Regions from separate parts of the Mesorhizobium sp. B2-5-7 genome, predicted to be linked through region 4. Evidence: predicted binding sites of a transcription regulator. Region 4 holds the regulator's gene; each other region holds the start of a gene.

Region 1 (4,195 bases), on a different contig from region 4:
GTATCCCTGGGCGAACGCTACGGCCATCTGGTGATCGATGCCGAGGAGCACACCGAGCGCGGCCTGCAGGCGGCCGGCGAGCGGGCGCGCATCCACCGGGTCTCGACCGTGCTCAACCTCGAAGGCCTCGATGCCGAGAACCAGATGCGGCGCGCCGCTGCTTTTCTCGGCGGGCTGTTCGAGGTCGCGCGCGACCACTGGTACCCGATGCTGGTGGTGGTCGACGAAGCTCAGCTTTTCGCGCCGGCGGTGGCCGGCGAGGTGTCGGACGAGGCGCGCAAGCTTTCGCTCGGCGCCATGACCAACCTGATGTGCCGGGGCCGCAAGCGCGGGCTTGCCGGCATCATCGCCACGCAGCGGCTGGCCAAGCTCGCCAAGAACGTCGCGGCGGAAGCCTCCAATTTCCTGATGGGCCGCACCTTCCTCGATATCGACATGGCGCGCGCGGCCGATCTCCTGGGCATGGAGCGGCGGCAGGCGGAGGCGTTCCGCGATCTGGAGCGCGGCCAGTTCATGGCGCTGGGGCCGGCACTGTCGCGCCGGCCGCTCGGCCTGCGCATCGGCCCGACCGACACCAGCCCGCGCAACGGCACGCCCAAGCTGATGCCGCTGCCGGAGGCGGCGCTCGAGGATGCCCGCGCCATCATCCTGGCCGCCCCGCCGCCCGAGACGATGCGCGCGCCGCGCCGGGTGGCGTCGCCGGACCTGCTCGACCAGTTGATGGTGGCGAAGTCGGCTGCGCTGGAAATCCGCCCCGAACCGGCGGAGCCGCAAGTCAGCGCCGAGGATCTGGCGGAGCGGCGCGAGCGGGTGGACCGCGTGCTGCGCGCCATTCTTGCACAACCCGACGCGGGCTTCCGCGTGATCGGGGTGCTCTACCAGGAGTTTGTCGTGCGCTGCCGCATCGAGGGCCTCGCCTCGGTCGTGCCTGACCTGCCCACCTTCCGGCGCATGTTGACGCGCGCCCGTGCCGGACTGGGGGCCGAAGCCAGCGAGGACGATGTGTGGCGCGACGTCTCGGTGCGCGCTTCGCTGCTGCCGGAGGACATGCAAGGCGTGTTCATGATGATCGCGCGCGCGGCGAAGGAGGGCTGGCCGTGCCCGAGCGATGGCGCGATTGCCCGCGCCTACGGCTCGCATTCCATGCGCCGCGCCCGGCGGCTGCTCACCTATATCGAGGAGCAGGGCCTCATCGTCTGCCAGCTCGACGGCACGGGGAAGCGCACCGTGACGCTGGTCGAACTCGCCTGGGCAACGGCGCCCGGCGATCCCAATGCCGAGGGGGCGGAACAGGGAAGCCTGGCTTTGTGAGGGCATCCAACGCGGCTGTGGCGGCATTGCGATCTCATCGACAAACGCTGATCCGCTGGTTCTCGATGGCGGACCTGGCGGCGGCCGGCATCGCCTCGCTGGCGCTTGCGCGGTCCCCGGCAAGCGGCGCAAGGTGGCTGGTGCCGGGAACCTGCGGCTCGATCCTTGCCGGGCTCGGCGTGGCGCTGGTCAATCATCGTATCTGAAGCTTGCTTGCAGATGGCGGGTGCGAAGGCGATGGTGAGGTCGCTGGTCGGCTTCTGGTAAGGTCAGCACCGCGCGATGACGCCGCCCTTACTGGACCGTGATGACACCGTCGACCGCCCGCCATTCCGATGGGGTGATGAGCCGGTGGTGGGCGATGTGGACGGAGTGAAGCGGCCCGTCCAATTCGCGCTCCCAATAGGAGAGAAAGCCCTTGAGTTCGGGGAACTCCGGCGCCAGGTCGTAGTCCTGCCAGACATAAAGCTGCAGCAGGCTCCGATGGTCAGGCAGACGGTAATGGATTTGTGCGGTGGTCAGGCCATAGCCTTCCATCTGGAGGCGGAACTCCTTGCTGACGCTTGCGATCATTCGTGTCTCCTTTCGGCGGCAGCGGTGGCCGCAACGGCGAAAAAGTCTCTCGGCCCATCAATGTGCGCCGTCGGTAAACAACTCCTTCAGAGGGTGAGCGGTTCCGGCGCCGGCGATGGTACCGGCTCGGATAATTTTGCCGGATCTAGGCGTAAATTCAAGGGGCGGCTCCCGACGCAGAGCGAATAAGACCGCTATAACAGTGAGTTGGCACTCCGACGGCGTGAGTGCTAAAATTTTCTGGCCGGCCTCTTGAAACCGAAAAAAGGGAAAACTAGCTCGATATGCGCGCGCGATGCCTGACAAAGGGTCGCCGCATTCCGCATCGGCCCGAATTGCCGGTCCGGTGTGGAGGAAGCTGAAAACCTGTTTGTCCCAAGAGGAGAACGACATGGCGTTCCGTCCATTGCATGACCGTATCTTGGTCCGCCGCATCGAGGCCGAGGAAAAGACCTCCGGCGGCATCATCATTCCCGATACCGCCAAGGAAAAACCGCAGGAAGGCGAAGTCATCGCCGTCGGTCCCGGCGCGCGCGACGACAGCGGCAAACTGACCGAGCTGGATGTCAGGGTGGGTGACCGTATCCTTTTCGGCAAATGGTCCGGCACCGAGATCAAGCTCAATGGCGAGGATCTGCTCATCATGAAGGAAAGTGACGTGATGGGCGTGATCGAACAGACCGCGCAAGTGAAGAAGGCCGCCTGACGGCTTCTTAGAAAATCCACCAGTCAACGAATGCTGCCTAGAGATAGAGGAGTGATCCAATGGCTGCCAAAGAGGTAAAATTCCATACCGAAGCGCGCGAGAAGATGCTGCGCGGCGTCGATATCCTGGCCAATGCGGTGAAGGTGACGCTCGGCCCCAAGGGGCGCAATGTCGTCATCGAAAAGTCGTTCGGTGCGCCGCGCATTACCAAGGATGGCGTCACTGTCGCCAAGGAAATCGAGCTTGAGGACAGGTTCGAGAACATGGGCGCGCAGATGGTGCGCGAAGTAGCCTCCAAGACCAATGACCTTGCCGGCGACGGCACCACCACCGCGACCGTGCTGGCCCAGGCCATCGTCAAGGAGGGCGCCAAGGCCGTTGCCTCGGGCATGAACCCGATGGACCTGAAGCGCGGCATCGACAAGGCGGTGGACGCCGTGGTCGCCGAGCTGAAGGCCAACGCCCGCAAGGTGACCCGCAACGACGAGATCGCGCAGGTCGGCACCATCTCCGCCAATGGCGACGCCGAGATCGGCCGCTTCCTCGCCGAAGCGATGGAGAAGGTCGGCAATGAAGGCGTCATTACGGTGGAGGAAGCCAAGACCGCCGAGACCGAGTTGGAAGTCGTCGAAGGCATGCAGTTCGACCGTGGCTATCTCTCGCCCTATTTCGTCACCAACCAGGACAAGATGCGCGTCGAACTTGACGAGCCCTACGTGCTGATCCACGAAAAGAAGCTCGCCAACCTGCAGGCGCTGCTTCCGGTGCTGGAAGCGGTGGTCCAGTCGGGCAAGCCGCTGCTGATCATCGCCGAGGATGTCGAGGGCGAGGCGCTGGCGACGCTGGTCGTCAACAAGCTGCGCGGCGGCCTCAAGGTCGCGGCCGTCAAGGCGCCGGGCTTCGGCGACCGCCGCAAGGCCATGCTGGAAGACATCGCGATCCTCACCGGCGGCACCGCGATCTCCGAGGATCTCGGCATCAAGCTCGAGAATGTGACGCTGGAGATGCTGGGCCGCGCCAAGAAGGTGGTGATCGAAAAGGAAAACACCACCATCGTCGACGGCGTCGGGCGCAAGGAAGAAATCCAGGGCCGCGTCGCGCAGATCAAGGCCCAGATCGAGGAGACCACCTCCGACTATGACCGCGAGAAGCTGCAGGAGCGGCTGGCCAAGCTTGCCGGCGGTGTCGCGGTGATCCGCGTCGGCGGCTCGACCGAGGTTGAGGTCAAGGAGCGCAAGGACCGCGTCGACGATGCCTTGCACGCGACCCGCGCGGCTGTCGAGGAAGGCGTGCTGCCCGGCGGCGGCGTCGCGCTGCTTCGGGCCGCCAAGGCGCTCGATGCTGTCCAGACGGACAATGCCGACCAGAAGACCGGTGTCGAGATCGTGCGCCGCGCCATCGAGACGCCGGTCCGCCAGATCGCGGAAAATGCCGGTTCTGAAGGCTCGATCATCGTCGGCAAGCTGCGCGAGAAGAGCGAATTCGGCTGGGGCTGGAACGCTCAGACCAACGAGTTCGGCGATCTCTATGGCCAGGGCGTGATCGACCCCGCCAAGGTGGTGCGCACCGCGCTGCAGGATGCCGCGTCTGTCGCCGGCCTGCTGG
Region 2 (4,195 bases), on a different contig from region 4:
CCGACAAGGCGCTGAAGAATCTCGACATCGCCGAAACCCGGCATCAGGCCAAGATGTTCTGCGACCACGTCATCGCCTTGCTCGAGCCGGAAAAGCACGAGCAATTCGAACGCATGGTTCTGCTGATCTTCCAGCTCGCCGGCGGCGTTGTGCGCCTGGCGCTTGCGCAGGGCGAAGCGGAAAGCCGCCGGACCATCGAGGATTACCGATCGATCATCCACACCCAGTTGCGGCTGTTTCTTTAGCGACCGGCAACCGGGGACCTATCTCGCCCGGCGGATGAGGCCTTCGAAACCATCGGCCAGGTCGGAAGCGCCCGCCGCGAACATCTTCACCAGGTTCTGCGGGCGGCCGGGCGTCTTGTTGGCATCGAGGAGAACAGCCCTGCCCTCATGCATGACGAAATCGAATTTCCCATAGTCGAAGCCGAGTTCACGCCGCCGTTCGCGCAGTTCGTCGGGAACAGCGGCGGGCTCGCGCCGGATCGTTTCCGATGCCTTGACCAGGCTGTTTGGCGAGACGTAGCGGGTGCAGCGCTCGCGCTCTCCGCAAAACACCCAGAAGCGCACCGCAAAGCCGTCAGGTTCTTTTTCCGGGATGAACTTTTCCACGACCAGATCATCGCGATCGAGGACGCCATCGGGAACGTCGTCCCGGGATTGGTAGACCTCGTAGGACGGCATGGCTGGCACGTGCGCAAAGGGTGCCGGTTGGCCGGCACGCCTCGACCGCCGATTGAGCCGTGTCTCCGGAATGCCCTGGTTGTTGAGATTGCTTTTGACGATGACCGGGCCCAGCCAGCCGTCGCCCTCGGCCAGAAGCGCTCCGCTTACCCGCCGTTTCGATATGTCGGCGGCCCCGACATTGAGGCATAAGGGAAAACTCCGCGCATATTCGAGATAATCTGCCGGTGTCGTTGTCGCATCGACGTGCAGAACCGCGACATCGGCGCTGGATTGTCCGGAGAGGCCAGGCTGAATCCGGACCGAATGGCCCCGCCTCTTCAGGTCCTCGAGAATATCGAAAAGCATGTAACGGCTATTCCGGCGCAGCAGAAGGCCGCGGCGACCCAGAAACCGGTCATGCTCATGCGTTATGACAATGATGCGCGCCACCAGCTAACCCCTTGGCTTCCATCCCCACTTCCATTAAGCGGCTCTAATCAATCAATGCCAGACTTTCCTGGGCTCCAACGGGTCTGCATGACGAATCATTGGGACAGTTATCATCGGCACTGGAAGCTCCTGGACGCCCCGCTCCGGCCGACGCCGGAAACCGTCGGCATATTCGAGCGCGAACTCGATCTCGGAAATGCCGATGTACTTCTGCTTGGGGTGACACCTGAACTGGCGGTTCTAGGCAGATCGATGTTGGCGATCGATCAATCGGCTGCCATGATTTCCGGCGTATGGGCCGGCGACAACACCTCGCGAAGGGCGATGGCCGGCAACTGGCTTGACCTCCCGGTCGAGCGGGAATGTTTCGACGCGGTCATCGGCGACGGCTGCCTGTCGGCGGTCGATACCAAGGCCGCGCGCGGTTCGCTGTTCGGTGAAATCGCAAGGGTGCTAAAGCCTGGCCGGCGTGCGGCGATCCGCGTGTTTGCTCGGCCGGAAACCGCGGATGACCTGCGCGGCATCGAAGCTCTGGTCCTGGCCGGCGGAATCGAGAATTTCCACGCGCTCAAATGGCGGATAGCCATGGCGTGCACGACCGGCGACTGCGACAGCAGCGTCGATGTGCAAGCAATCCGTGCGGCATTCGACAAGCTGTTTCCGAATCGGGAGGCCCTTGCCGCATGCACCGGATGGAGTATGGCATCCATCAACACGATCGACGTCTATGCGGGCTCCGAAACGAAGTACAGCTTCGCGACGCTGGCCATGCTGGAGGATGAGGCGCGCGGTTGGTTCGACCAGGTGCGCGTCGTGCCAAGCGGCAGTTATCCCCTGGCGGAACGTTGTCCGCTCCTGGTGCTCGGTTCGGCCAAGCTTCGATAAGTCATCGCCATCCTACCAAGAGGCGCTCCGCGCGCCTTGACTCTGGCAGGTCGGCGGCCTATTTCAGCGCCACGTTAGCACTCGCCTTTGGTGAGTGCTAACTATGTGTCCGGCGCCGCCGGACGGAGGAACTGTTTCTCACCGTTCTCATCGAGGAAGAAAAAATGGCAAAGTCGAAGTTCCGCCCGCTTCATGACCGCGTGGTCGTTCGCCGGGTCGAATCCGAATCCAAGACCGCTGGCGGGATCATCATCCCGGATACGGCGAAGGAAAAGCCGCAGGAAGGCGAGATCATCGCCGTCGGCTCCGGCGCTCGTGACGAAGCTGGCAAGCTGGTCCCGCTGGACGTCAAGGCCGGCGACCGCATCCTGTTCGGCAAGTGGTCGGGCACCGAAGTCAAGCTCAATGGCGAAGACCTTCTGATCATGAAGGAATCCGACATCATGGGCATCATCGGCTGATTATCGGCCTCACCCTCAACTTGAATTTTTCGGGCTCTATCCGAGCCCCTGCCAGGAGCTAAAACATGGCTGCCAAAGACGTAAAATTCTCTCGCGATGCCCGTGAGCGCATGCTGCGCGGCGTCAACATCCTCGCCGACGCGGTGAAGGTCACGCTCGGTCCCAAGGGCCGCAACGTCGTCATCGACAAGTCGTTCGGCGCCCCGCGCATCACCAAGGACGGCGTCACCGTCGCCAAGGAAATCGAGCTTGAAGATAAGTTCGAGAACATGGGCGCGCAGATGGTCCGCGAAGTTGCTTCGAAGACCAACGACATCGCCGGCGACGGCACCACGACCGCGACCGTTTTGGCGCAGTCGATCGTCCAGGAAGGCCACAAGTCGGTTGCGGCCGGCATGAACCCGATGGACCTGAAGCGCGGCATCGATCTGGCCGTCACCGAAGTGGTCGCTGCTCTCGGCAAGGCCGCCAAGAAGATCAAGACCTCCGAGGAAGTTGCCCAGGTCGGCACGATCTCGGCCAATGGCGACGAGTCGGTCGGCAAGATGATCGCGGAAGCGATGCAGAAGGTCGGCAACGAAGGCGTCATCACGGTTGAGGAAGCCAAGACCGCCGAGACCGAACTCGAAGTCGTCGAAGGCATGCAGTTCGACCGCGGCTATCTCTCGCCCTATTTCGTGACCAACGCCGACAAGATGGTTGCCGAGCTGGAGGACGTCTACATCCTCCTGCACGAGAAGAAGCTCTCCAACCTGCAGGCGATGCTGCCGGTCCTCGAAGCCGTCGTGCAGACCTCGAAGCCGTTGCTCATCATCTCGGAAGACGTCGAAGGCGAGGCGCTCGCCACGCTGGTCGTCAACAAGCTGCGTGGTGGCCTGAAGATCGCCGCCGTCAAGGCGCCGGGCTTCGGTGATCGCCGCAAGGCCATGCTGGAAGACATCGCCATCCTGACCGGTGGCCAGGTCATTTCGGAAGACCTCGGCATCAAGCTCGAGAATGTCGGCCTCAACATGCTCGGCCGCGCCAAGAAGGTGTCGATCTCCAAGGAGAACACCACCATCGTCGACGGCGCCGGCAAGAAAGCCGAGATCCAGGGCCGCGTCGCCCAGATCAAGCAGCAGATCGAGGAGACCACCTCGGACTACGACAAGGAGAAGCTGCAGGAACGTCTGGCGAAGCTCGCCGGCGGCGTTGCGGTGATCCGCGTCGGCGGTGCGACGGAAGTCGAAGTCAAGGAAAAGAAGGACCGCGTCGATGACGCCCTCAACGCGACCCGCGCGGCCGTGGAAGAAGGCATCGTTGCTGGCGGTGGCGTTGCCCTGCTGCGCGCTTCGGCCAACATCAAGGTGACAGGCGTCAACGCCGACCAGGCCGCCGGGATCAACATCGTTCGTCGTGCGCTGCAGGCTCCGGCCCGCCAGATCGCGGCCAACGCTGGTGCGGAAGCCTCGATCGTTGCCGGCAAGATCCTTGAGAACAAGGGCGCGACCTTCGGCTACAACGCCCAGACCGGCGAATATGGCGACATGATCGTCATGGGTATCGTCGATCCGGTCAAGGTCGTGCGCACGGCCCTCCAGGACGCGGCCTCGGTCGCCGGCCTGCTCGTCACCACCGAAGCCATGATCGCCGAAGCTCCGAAGAAGGATTCGGCTGGCGGCGGCATGCCTGGCGGCATGGGCGGCGGCGGCATGGGCGGCATGGGCGGCATGGACTTCTAAGAAGTCCATAAAG
Region 3 (4,195 bases), on a different contig from region 4:
GCAGCCCTCCATCATAGCCGGATTCGCAGTTCCATTTTTTGCCAGCGCACCTTGCGATTGGCAGCACGAATCGGGACGCCGCCCCCTAGGAGGGGGAGAAACCATGCCTTCCGTATCTACTGGACGGGCCAACTTATTGGACGCAGAAACGGGCGCCCGTTTCATTCACGCGCTACTCGATGAACTCTCTGGCGGGAAAGCGCCCACGCCCGACTTCGTCAAACAAAGCGCGGCGACAGTGCTTGCCAACGAAATGAATGTGGCGAGCCGGCCGGCATAGTCGTACTGAATGAGTGCACGGCGATCTATGCAGGAGGCAAGTCCGGCCAGATTTCGGAGCTGTATGTTCGACCCGAGATGCGCTCCAATGATTGCCCCTTGTCTGCTCGAGGTCGCTGTGCGGGAAAGCCGCGCTCGTGGTTGGAAGCGACTTGAGGTTGGAGCACCCGCGCAACCAAAATGGAAACGCACGTCGATTTCTACTCGGACGGGTTCGAGGAAGTCGGCCCTCGGCCCCGCAGGACTATTTAGACAATCTGTCCCCAACCTATGCCAAGCTACACAGGTGTAATGCAGGGTCACTTCGCCAGCAACGGTTATTCTCGCTTCGACGAACTTCAAAGCCGGCATGTGGCAGATCAAGTTCGGCTGCGAGCATCTTCACCCTTGGAGGAGGCGCGCTGCCTCGCGTACGGATGTCACTCGCGACCCACTCCCAGACCTGTTCCTGGCGCCCCTGATTGGTTGGAGTTTAGAGGCGCCCCTGATTGGTTGGAGTTTAGAAAAGTCAGCCACCGTCTGGTCTGACCGACGGAGCCGATCCTACCGGGGCGGCTCTGGTGTGGATCAAACGCGCCATAGTCCATTGTGAGACGGGGGGTGCCGCGGCGGATTGAGCGCACCTGATGAGCTTGGCAGCAACAAAACCACTTGCCGACTACCAGCACTCCGAGTGGGTTTGTTCCCGAATGAACTTCCTCGCGAGGCGCACCCGTGTGCAGGTGCGGTGATGCGGCGACAGCCGTAGCGGGCTGGCCGACAAAATGTAAGTAAGCGGCAGCAACCCCTGCGTCCTGGGTTTGAGCAAACCACAAGCGAGATACGGCCTTCAATCCGAATGCCTCCTGGCACAAGAAGTTCGCAAGTCTCGCTGCCTGATCAGCACTCCCCGCAGCGCGCAGGCGTTGCAACGGATCTTCAAAGAAATTCACAGGCTCTTAGCACTCCAAAGCCGCTGGGAATGGTAGGCGAACATAAATTGTCGAAACGCGCTGCCGAGAATGCCAAATGACGAAGTCAGCAGGAGTGTTCAAAGTGGTCGCCTTGCCTGAGAGCTTTGGATCAAGATTTTGCTCATGCGCCTGCCCTTTCGTCTTGACTATCTCCGGCTTACCCCTTAATCCTCCCGTTGTTAGCACTCGCTCGCGGTGAGTGCTAACAACGGTCCGGCAAAGCCGGGCTTTGCAGTTTGTCCGGCGTGGCCGGACGGTGTTTCTCACCGCTCTCACCGAGGAAGAAAAAATGGCAAAGTCGAAGTTCCGCCCGCTTCATGACCGCGTGGTCGTTCGGCGGGTCGAATCCGAATCCAAGACCGCGGGCGGGATCATCATCCCGGATACGGCAAAGGAAAAGCCGCAGGAAGGCGAGATCATCGCTGTCGGCTCCGGTGCTCGTGACGAAACCGGCAAGCTGGTCCCGCTGGACGTCAAGGCTGGCGACCGCATCCTGTTCGGCAAGTGGTCGGGCACCGAAGTCAAGCTCAATGGCGAAGACCTTCTGATCATGAAGGAATCCGACGTGATGGGCATCATCGGCTGACCGCCGTCGCCTTTCATCACATCCAATCTGAATTTAGGCCGAATTGCCCAGGAGCAAAAAAATGGCTGTGAAGCTCGTCAAATTCTCCCGTGATGCCCGCGAACGCATGCTGCGCGGCGTCAACATCCTCGCCGACGCGGTGAAGGTCACGCTCGGCCCGAAGGGCCGCAACGTCGTCATCGACAAGTCGTTCGGCGCCCCGCGCATCACCAAGGACGGCGTCACCGTCGCCAAGGAAATCGAGCTTGAAGACAAGTTCGAGAACATGGGCGCGCAGATGGTCCGCGAAGTCGCTTCGAAGACCAACGACATCGCCGGCGACGGCACCACGACCGCGACGGTTCTGGCGCAGTCGATCGTCCAGGAAGGCCACAAGGCCGTTGCCGCCGGCATGAACCCGATGGACCTGAAGCGCGGCATCGATCTGGCTGTGACCGAAGTCGTCGCGACGCTGATCAAGAACGCCAAGAAGATCAAGACCTCCGAGGAAGTTGCTCAGGTCGGCACGATCGCCGGTAATGGCGACGAGTCGGTCGGCAAGATGATCGCGGAAGCGATGCAGAAGGTCGGCAACGAAGGCGTCATCACGGTTGAAGAAGCCAAGACCGCCGAGACCGAACTCGAAGTCGTCGAAGGCATGCAGTTCGACCGCGGCTATCTCTCGCCCTACTTCGTCACCAACGCCGACAAGATGGTTGCCGAGCTCGAGGACGTCTACATCCTGCTCCACGAGAAGAAGCTCTCCAACCTGCAGGCCATGCTGCCGGTTCTCGAAGCCGTCGTGCAGACCTCCAAGCCGCTGCTCATCATCTCGGAAGACGTCGAAGGCGAGGCCCTGGCCACGCTGGTCGTCAACAAGCTGCGTGGCGGCCTGAAGATCGCTGCCGTCAAGGCGCCGGGCTTTGGTGATCGCCGCAAGGCCATGCTGGAAGACATCGCCATCCTCACCGGTGGCCAGGTCATCTCGGAAGACCTCGGCATCAAGCTCGAGAACGTCGGCCTCAACATGCTCGGCCGCGCCAAGAAGGTGTCGATCTCCAAGGAGAACACCACCATCGTCGACGGCGCCGGCAAGAAGGCCGAGATCCAGGGCCGCGTTGCCCAGATCAAGCAGCAGATCGAAGAGACCACTTCGGACTACGACAAGGAGAAGCTGCAGGAACGTCTGGCGAAGCTCGCCGGCGGCGTTGCGGTGATCCGCGTCGGCGGTGCGACGGAAGTCGAAGTCAAGGAAAAGAAGGACCGCGTCGATGACGCCCTCAACGCGACCCGCGCGGCCGTCGAAGAAGGCATCGTTGCTGGTGGTGGCGTCGCGCTGCTGCGCGCTTCGCTGAGCATCAACGCTGTCGGCGTCAACTCCGACCAGGCCGCCGGCATCAACATCGTTCGTCGCGCGCTGCAGGCTCCGGCCCGCCAGATCGCGGCCAACGCCGGTGCGGAAGCCTCGATCGTTGCCGGCAAGATCCTTGAGAACAAGGGCGCGACCTTCGGCTACAACGCCCAGACGGGCGAATATGGCGACATGATCGCCATGGGTATCGTCGATCCGGTCAAGGTTGTCCGTACGGCTCTTCAGGACGCGGCCTCGGTCGCCGGCCTGCTGGTCACCACCGAAGCCATGATCGCGGAGGCTCCCAAGAAGGAGTCGGCTGGCGGCGGCATGCCTGGCGGCATGGGCGGCGGCGGCATGGGCGGCATGGGCGGCATGGGCGGCATGGATTTCTAATCCACGCTACCTGCGCAATACGGAAAGGGCGGCAGCGATGCCGCCCTTTTTTTGCACAACTTCGCGGAACCACAGCTACATCGTCGTACTGGCCGCTTGATACCGCCTATTACCTCATGTCCATTTCCAGCACCCATCTCGTCCTTTGACGCTCTTCTTGATGCAGTCAGCAACAGCTGGTACCGGTCACAACTCTTTCGCGTACTCTTTTACTGCAAATTCAAGTGATTGGGGCATAGGGACAGGAAGCCCTGAGCGGTTCTGCAGCCAAGCTGTGCAGAATTTGTCGGTCTGCCTCTGTCTCCACGCCCTCGGCCATGACCTCGATCCCAAGCACAAGCAGCCTGTCATCTCGAGACCTTGCCAGACCGCGAACGAAGCCCTGCTGCCGCATCACTGCTGTGAAGGGCGGGCCATTGGGCGGTCAACGAATCTCCTGTGTCATCTAGGACCAGATCGACTCGGCCAGAGGCTTCTGACGACTTTATGCATGCGATTCCCACTTTTGTTAGCATTCGGCGCGAACCCGCCCCCTGCACCAAACCTGCGAAAGGACCTGATCGTTGTCGCCTAAAGCTTGTTGTCATCGACTTGAGCGTTCTCTGCTTCTCATGGAAGATGCTAAATCCGCTCGTGCGTTATTGCCGGCCA
Region 4 (4,195 bases):
GCTTTCGACGGCGATTTTCTTCGCCAAGAGATGGGCTTTCCAGCCGTCGATTTCAGCGGCGTTTGCGGCAAAGCACAGATGGCCTTCGCCGACCGTGCCGTGCGGCGGCACCTTCAGCCGCGCATCGGACGCCGGCGGAATCTTGGTCGCCTCGGCGTTGAAGATCAGCAGCACGCCCGGGCCACAGCGGAAGAAAAGGTGGCGGCCGTCGACCTTGCCGAGGAGAGTGAGGCCGAGGATATCGGTGTAGAAGACCTCTGCTTCAGCGAGGTCGGTGACGTAGAGGGCGGATTCAAGAATGGCAGAGGGAGTCAGGAGGCACCCCCCTCTGGCCTGCCGGCCATCTCCCCCGCAAGGGGGGAGATTGGCGGCGTGAGCGCCGGCTCATGGTATTCTATGCTGATTATTGGCGAAGCTCTCGACAACATCCGATCTCCCCCTTTGCGGGGGAGATGCCCGGCAGGGCAGAGGGGGGTGCCCAGGCTCCGCATGAATAAACTAAGCCACCGCCATCTGCTGCAGGCTGACCAACCGGGAAATGCCCTTCTTGGCCAGGCCCATCAAGGCCGCGAACTGCTCTTCGGAGAAAGGCTCGCCCTCGGCGGTGCCCTGGATCTCGACGATGCCGCCCTTGCCGGTCATGACGAAATTGGCGTCGGTGCCGGCCGAGGAATCCTCGATATAGTCGAGATCGATGACCGGCTGGCCGTCATGGATGCCGCAGGAAATTGCCGCGACATGATCCTTCAGCACTTTCGAAACACTGGCCATCTGCCGCGCTTCCATCCAGCGCAGGCAGTCATACAGCGCCACCCAGCCGCCGGTGATCGAAGCGGTGCGGGTGCCGCCATCGGCCTGGATGACGTCGCAGTCGACGGTGATCTGCTGTTCGCCCAGCGCCTGCAGGTCGACCACGGCGCGTAGCGAACGGCCGATCAGCCGCTGGATCTCCAGCGTGCGGCCGCCCTGCTTGCCGGCGGAGGCCTCGCGGCGCATGCGCTCGCCGGTCGAGCGCGGCAGCATGCCATATTCGGCCGTCACCCAGCCCTTGCCGGAATTGCGCATCCAGCCAGGCACCTTTTCCTCAAGGCTGGCGGTGCACAGGACATGCGTGTCGCCGAACTTCACCAGGCACGAGCCTTCGGCATGCTTGGAGACGCCGCGCTCGAAGGATATGGCGCGCATTTCGTCGAATTGGCGTTTGGAGGGGCGCATTCGGCCTGCTTTCTTGTCATTTTTTGAATCGTGGCCGGCTTGTAGCCCCACCAAGCCCATGGCGCAAAGGAAAATGGCCGAGCGATCCGACACAGACACCGGGTTGCGCGCGGCCCACCGAAGTCTATATCCTTGAACCGGAGGTTTTTAGCCGAATGACCAAGGCAGTCGATCCCGCCTCGCAGTCGCTGGCTCTTCAGTCGCTCGACATGCGCTCGCGCGACATCTTCCGGCGCATCGTCGATTCCTATCTGCGGGACGGCGAACCCGTGGGCTCGCGCAGCCTGTCGCGCATCCTGCCGTCCTCGCTGTCGCCCGCCACCATCCGCAACGTGATGAGCGACCTCGAGCATCTCGGGCTGATCTACGCGCCGCACATCTCGGCCGGGCGCCTGCCGACCCAGGCTGGCCTGCGTTTCTTCGTCGATGCCTTCATGGAGCTTGGCGACCTCTCCGACGAGGAGCGCCGCACCATCGAGGCGCAGGTGCGGGCCTCCGGCTCCGGCGCGACGCTGGAGCATATGCTGACCGAGGCCAGCCAGATGCTGTCGGGCATGTCGCGCGGCGCCGGCCTGGTGCTGGCGGCCAAGAACGAGGTGGCGCTCAAGCATATCGAATTCATCCAGCTGGAGCCGACCAAGGCGCTTGCCGTGCTGGTATCGCAGAATGGCGATGTCGAAAACCGTGTCGTCGAGCTGCCCGCCGGCATCACCGTCTCGCAACTGCACGAGGCCTCGAATTTCCTCAATGCGCATATCCGTGGCCGCACGCTGGCCGAGGCGCGCACCGAGATCGCCCGCATCAAGGAAGAGACGAGAGCCGCCCTCGACACGCTGTCGCAGGACCTCGTCGAGAAGGGGCTTGCGGTGTGGGCGGGGGCCGAAAGCGGCCTGCCGGCGCGGCTCATCGTGCGCGGCCGCGCCAATCTGCTGGAAAACGTCACCGCCCAGGCCGACATCGAACTCTTGCGCCACCTGTTCGAGGACATGGAGACGCAGGACGGGCTGATCCAATTGCTCGACCTCGCCGAGCAGGGATCGGGCGTGCGCATCTTCATCGGCTCGGAAAACAAGCTGTTCTCGCTGTCGGGCTCGTCGCTGGTGGTGGCGCCCTATCGCGACAAGGACGCCCGCGTCGTCGGCGCGCTCGGCGTCATCGGCCCGACAAGGCTGAACTATGCCCGCATCGTGCCGATGGTGGATTATACGGCACAGCTGATTTCCCGCATGCTGAGGTAAGGAATCCAGGAATTATTGCCTTGGCTTCCATGCCGGAATTCGACCGCGAACGACTTTCCTGGCGGGACCGTAAATCCAGACAGGCTGCAAAGGAGAAAAAGAATGGCGCTGGAATCGTTCAAGGCCCAGATCAGTCTGTTGCTCGAGGAGATGGTCAACCAGCCGGAGGACCAGCACGAAATTCAGGAACAGCTGCGCGAAAAACTGCGCGAGATGCGCGCCATGGGCCTGCCATTGCCGGCCGATCTCGTTGAATTGGAAAAACGCCTGGACGACGATTTTTACGCAGCCGGGACATGATCCGAGAGGTTTTGCGCATCGTGCGCAACGGAACCCACGGGCAAACCGATCGTTGCTTTCCTTCATGACGGATTGGAGGAAGTGATGCGATTGGCCGGACTGGCGATGTCCGCACTGTTTGTCACGACCGCGGCGCTGGCCCAGCAAGCCGACCAGCCTGTGCTCAAAGGCCCGGCCGCCTTCGGCGACTGGAGCGCCGACAGGCCCGGCGTGCGCCGGCTGATCAAGCGGGAAGACCTGCCGAAACCCTATGTCACCAAATCCGCGTCCAACAGCGCCGGCGTGATCGACATGCCGGCGGACGCAAAGCCGCATTTGCCGCCGGGGTTTTCGGCCGAGTTAATCGCCTCGGGGATCGACAATCCGCGCGTCGTGCGCATCGCACCCAACGGCGACCTGTTCGTTGCCGACAGCAAGGCCAACCAGGTTCGGGTCTATCGCCTGGCAAAGGGCAGCGCGAAAGCCGCGGAGAAAAGCATCTTTGCCGGCGGTCTCAACCGGCCCTATGGCATTGCCTTCTATCCCCCTGGCAAGGACCCGCAATGGGTCTACGTCGCCAACAGCGACAGCATCGTGCGTTTTGCCTACGGCAATGGCGACCTGAAGGCCTCGGGCGAGCCGCAAACCATCGTCGCCGACATTCCTTCGACCCACCACTGGACCCGCGACATCGCCTTCTCGCCCGACGGCAAGACACTTTATCTTTCCGTCGGCTCCGGCTCGAATGTCGCCGAGGACATGGGCAAGAGGCCCAGGGGCGGGCTCGACTCCTGGGTCAAGGCTAAGCCGCTCGGCGCCAGTTGGGGTTCCGAGGCGGGCCGGGCCGAGGTCCGGGCCTTCGATCCCGACGGCAAGAACGGCCGCACAGTCGCCACCGGCTTGCGCAACTGTTCGGGCATGACCGTCCAGCCGGCGACCGGCGCGCTATGGTGTGTCGTCAACGAGCGCGACGGGCTCGGCGACAATGTGCCCGCCGAATACGCGACATCGGTCAGGGAAGGCGCCTTCTATGGCTGGCCCTGGTATTATATCGGCGACAATGAGGACCCGCGCCACAAGGGCGAGCGGTCCGATCTCGCCGGCAAGGCTGACAGTCCCGACGTGCTGATGCAGGCGCATTCGGCGCCGCTCAACATCGCCTTCTACGATGGCAAGGATTTGCCCGCCGACACCGGCTTTCCCCAGGCGTATCGAGGCGACGCCTTCGTTGCCCTGCACGGTTCGTGGAACCGCGGCAACAGGACCGGCTACAAGGTGGTCCGGCTTCTGTTCAAGGACGGCAAGCCAACCGGCGAATACGAGGATTTCATGACCGGCTTCGTCGTTTCCAATGGCGAGGTGTGGGGCCGCCCGGTCGGCGTTGCGGCGGCCGGCGACGGATCCTTGATCGTCTCCGAGGACGGCAACGGCACGATCTGGCGCGTGACTTATAGTGGCGACCG

The links. The regulator HrcA, encoded in region 4, represses chaperone genes, less so after heat shock. The targets are predictions, from matches to a motif close to GTTAGCACTCNCNNNNNGNGAGTGCTAAC.
Region 1: a site for HrcA is predicted at 2,091-2,119, ahead of FJ543_RS18475 (co-chaperone GroES). Genes of this name have one in related genera too.
Region 2: a site for HrcA is predicted at 2,074-2,102, ahead of groES (co-chaperone GroES). Genes of this name have one in related genera too.
Region 3: a site for HrcA is predicted at 1,411-1,439, ahead of groES (co-chaperone GroES). Genes of this name have one in related genera too.

Annotation. Positions count from the first base shown of each region.
Region 1 is NZ_VFUO01000004.1:108,804-112,998, reverse strand. It holds gene FJ543_RS18490 (ATP-binding protein) at 1-1,311, shown strand, start outside; gene FJ543_RS18485 (hypothetical protein) at 1,308-1,517, shown strand; gene FJ543_RS18480 (usg protein) at 1,606-1,884, opposite strand; gene FJ543_RS18475 (co-chaperone GroES) at 2,276-2,590, shown strand; gene groL (chaperonin GroEL) at 2,650-4,195, shown strand, end outside.
Region 2 is NZ_VFUO01000001.1:1,454,523-1,458,717, forward strand. It holds gene FJ543_RS07280 (TetR/AcrR family transcriptional regulator) at 1-245, shown strand, start outside; gene FJ543_RS07285 (hypothetical protein) at 264-1,031, opposite strand; gene FJ543_RS07290 (class I SAM-dependent methyltransferase) at 990-2,000, shown strand; gene groES (co-chaperone GroES) at 2,165-2,461, shown strand; gene groL (chaperonin GroEL) at 2,527-4,182, shown strand.
Region 3 is NZ_VFUO01000007.1:115,868-120,062, forward strand. It holds gene groES (co-chaperone GroES) at 1,522-1,818, shown strand; gene groL (chaperonin GroEL) at 1,880-3,544, shown strand; gene FJ543_RS26755 (shikimate kinase) at 4,128-4,195, opposite strand, start outside.
Region 4 is NZ_VFUO01000003.1:704,115-708,309, reverse strand. It holds gene FJ543_RS17365 (VOC family protein) at 1-315, opposite strand, end outside; gene rph (ribonuclease PH) at 499-1,215, opposite strand; gene hrcA (heat-inducible transcriptional repressor HrcA) at 1,371-2,453, shown strand; gene FJ543_RS17345 (hypothetical protein) at 2,556-2,753, shown strand; gene FJ543_RS17340 (sorbosone dehydrogenase family protein) at 2,838-4,195, shown strand, end outside.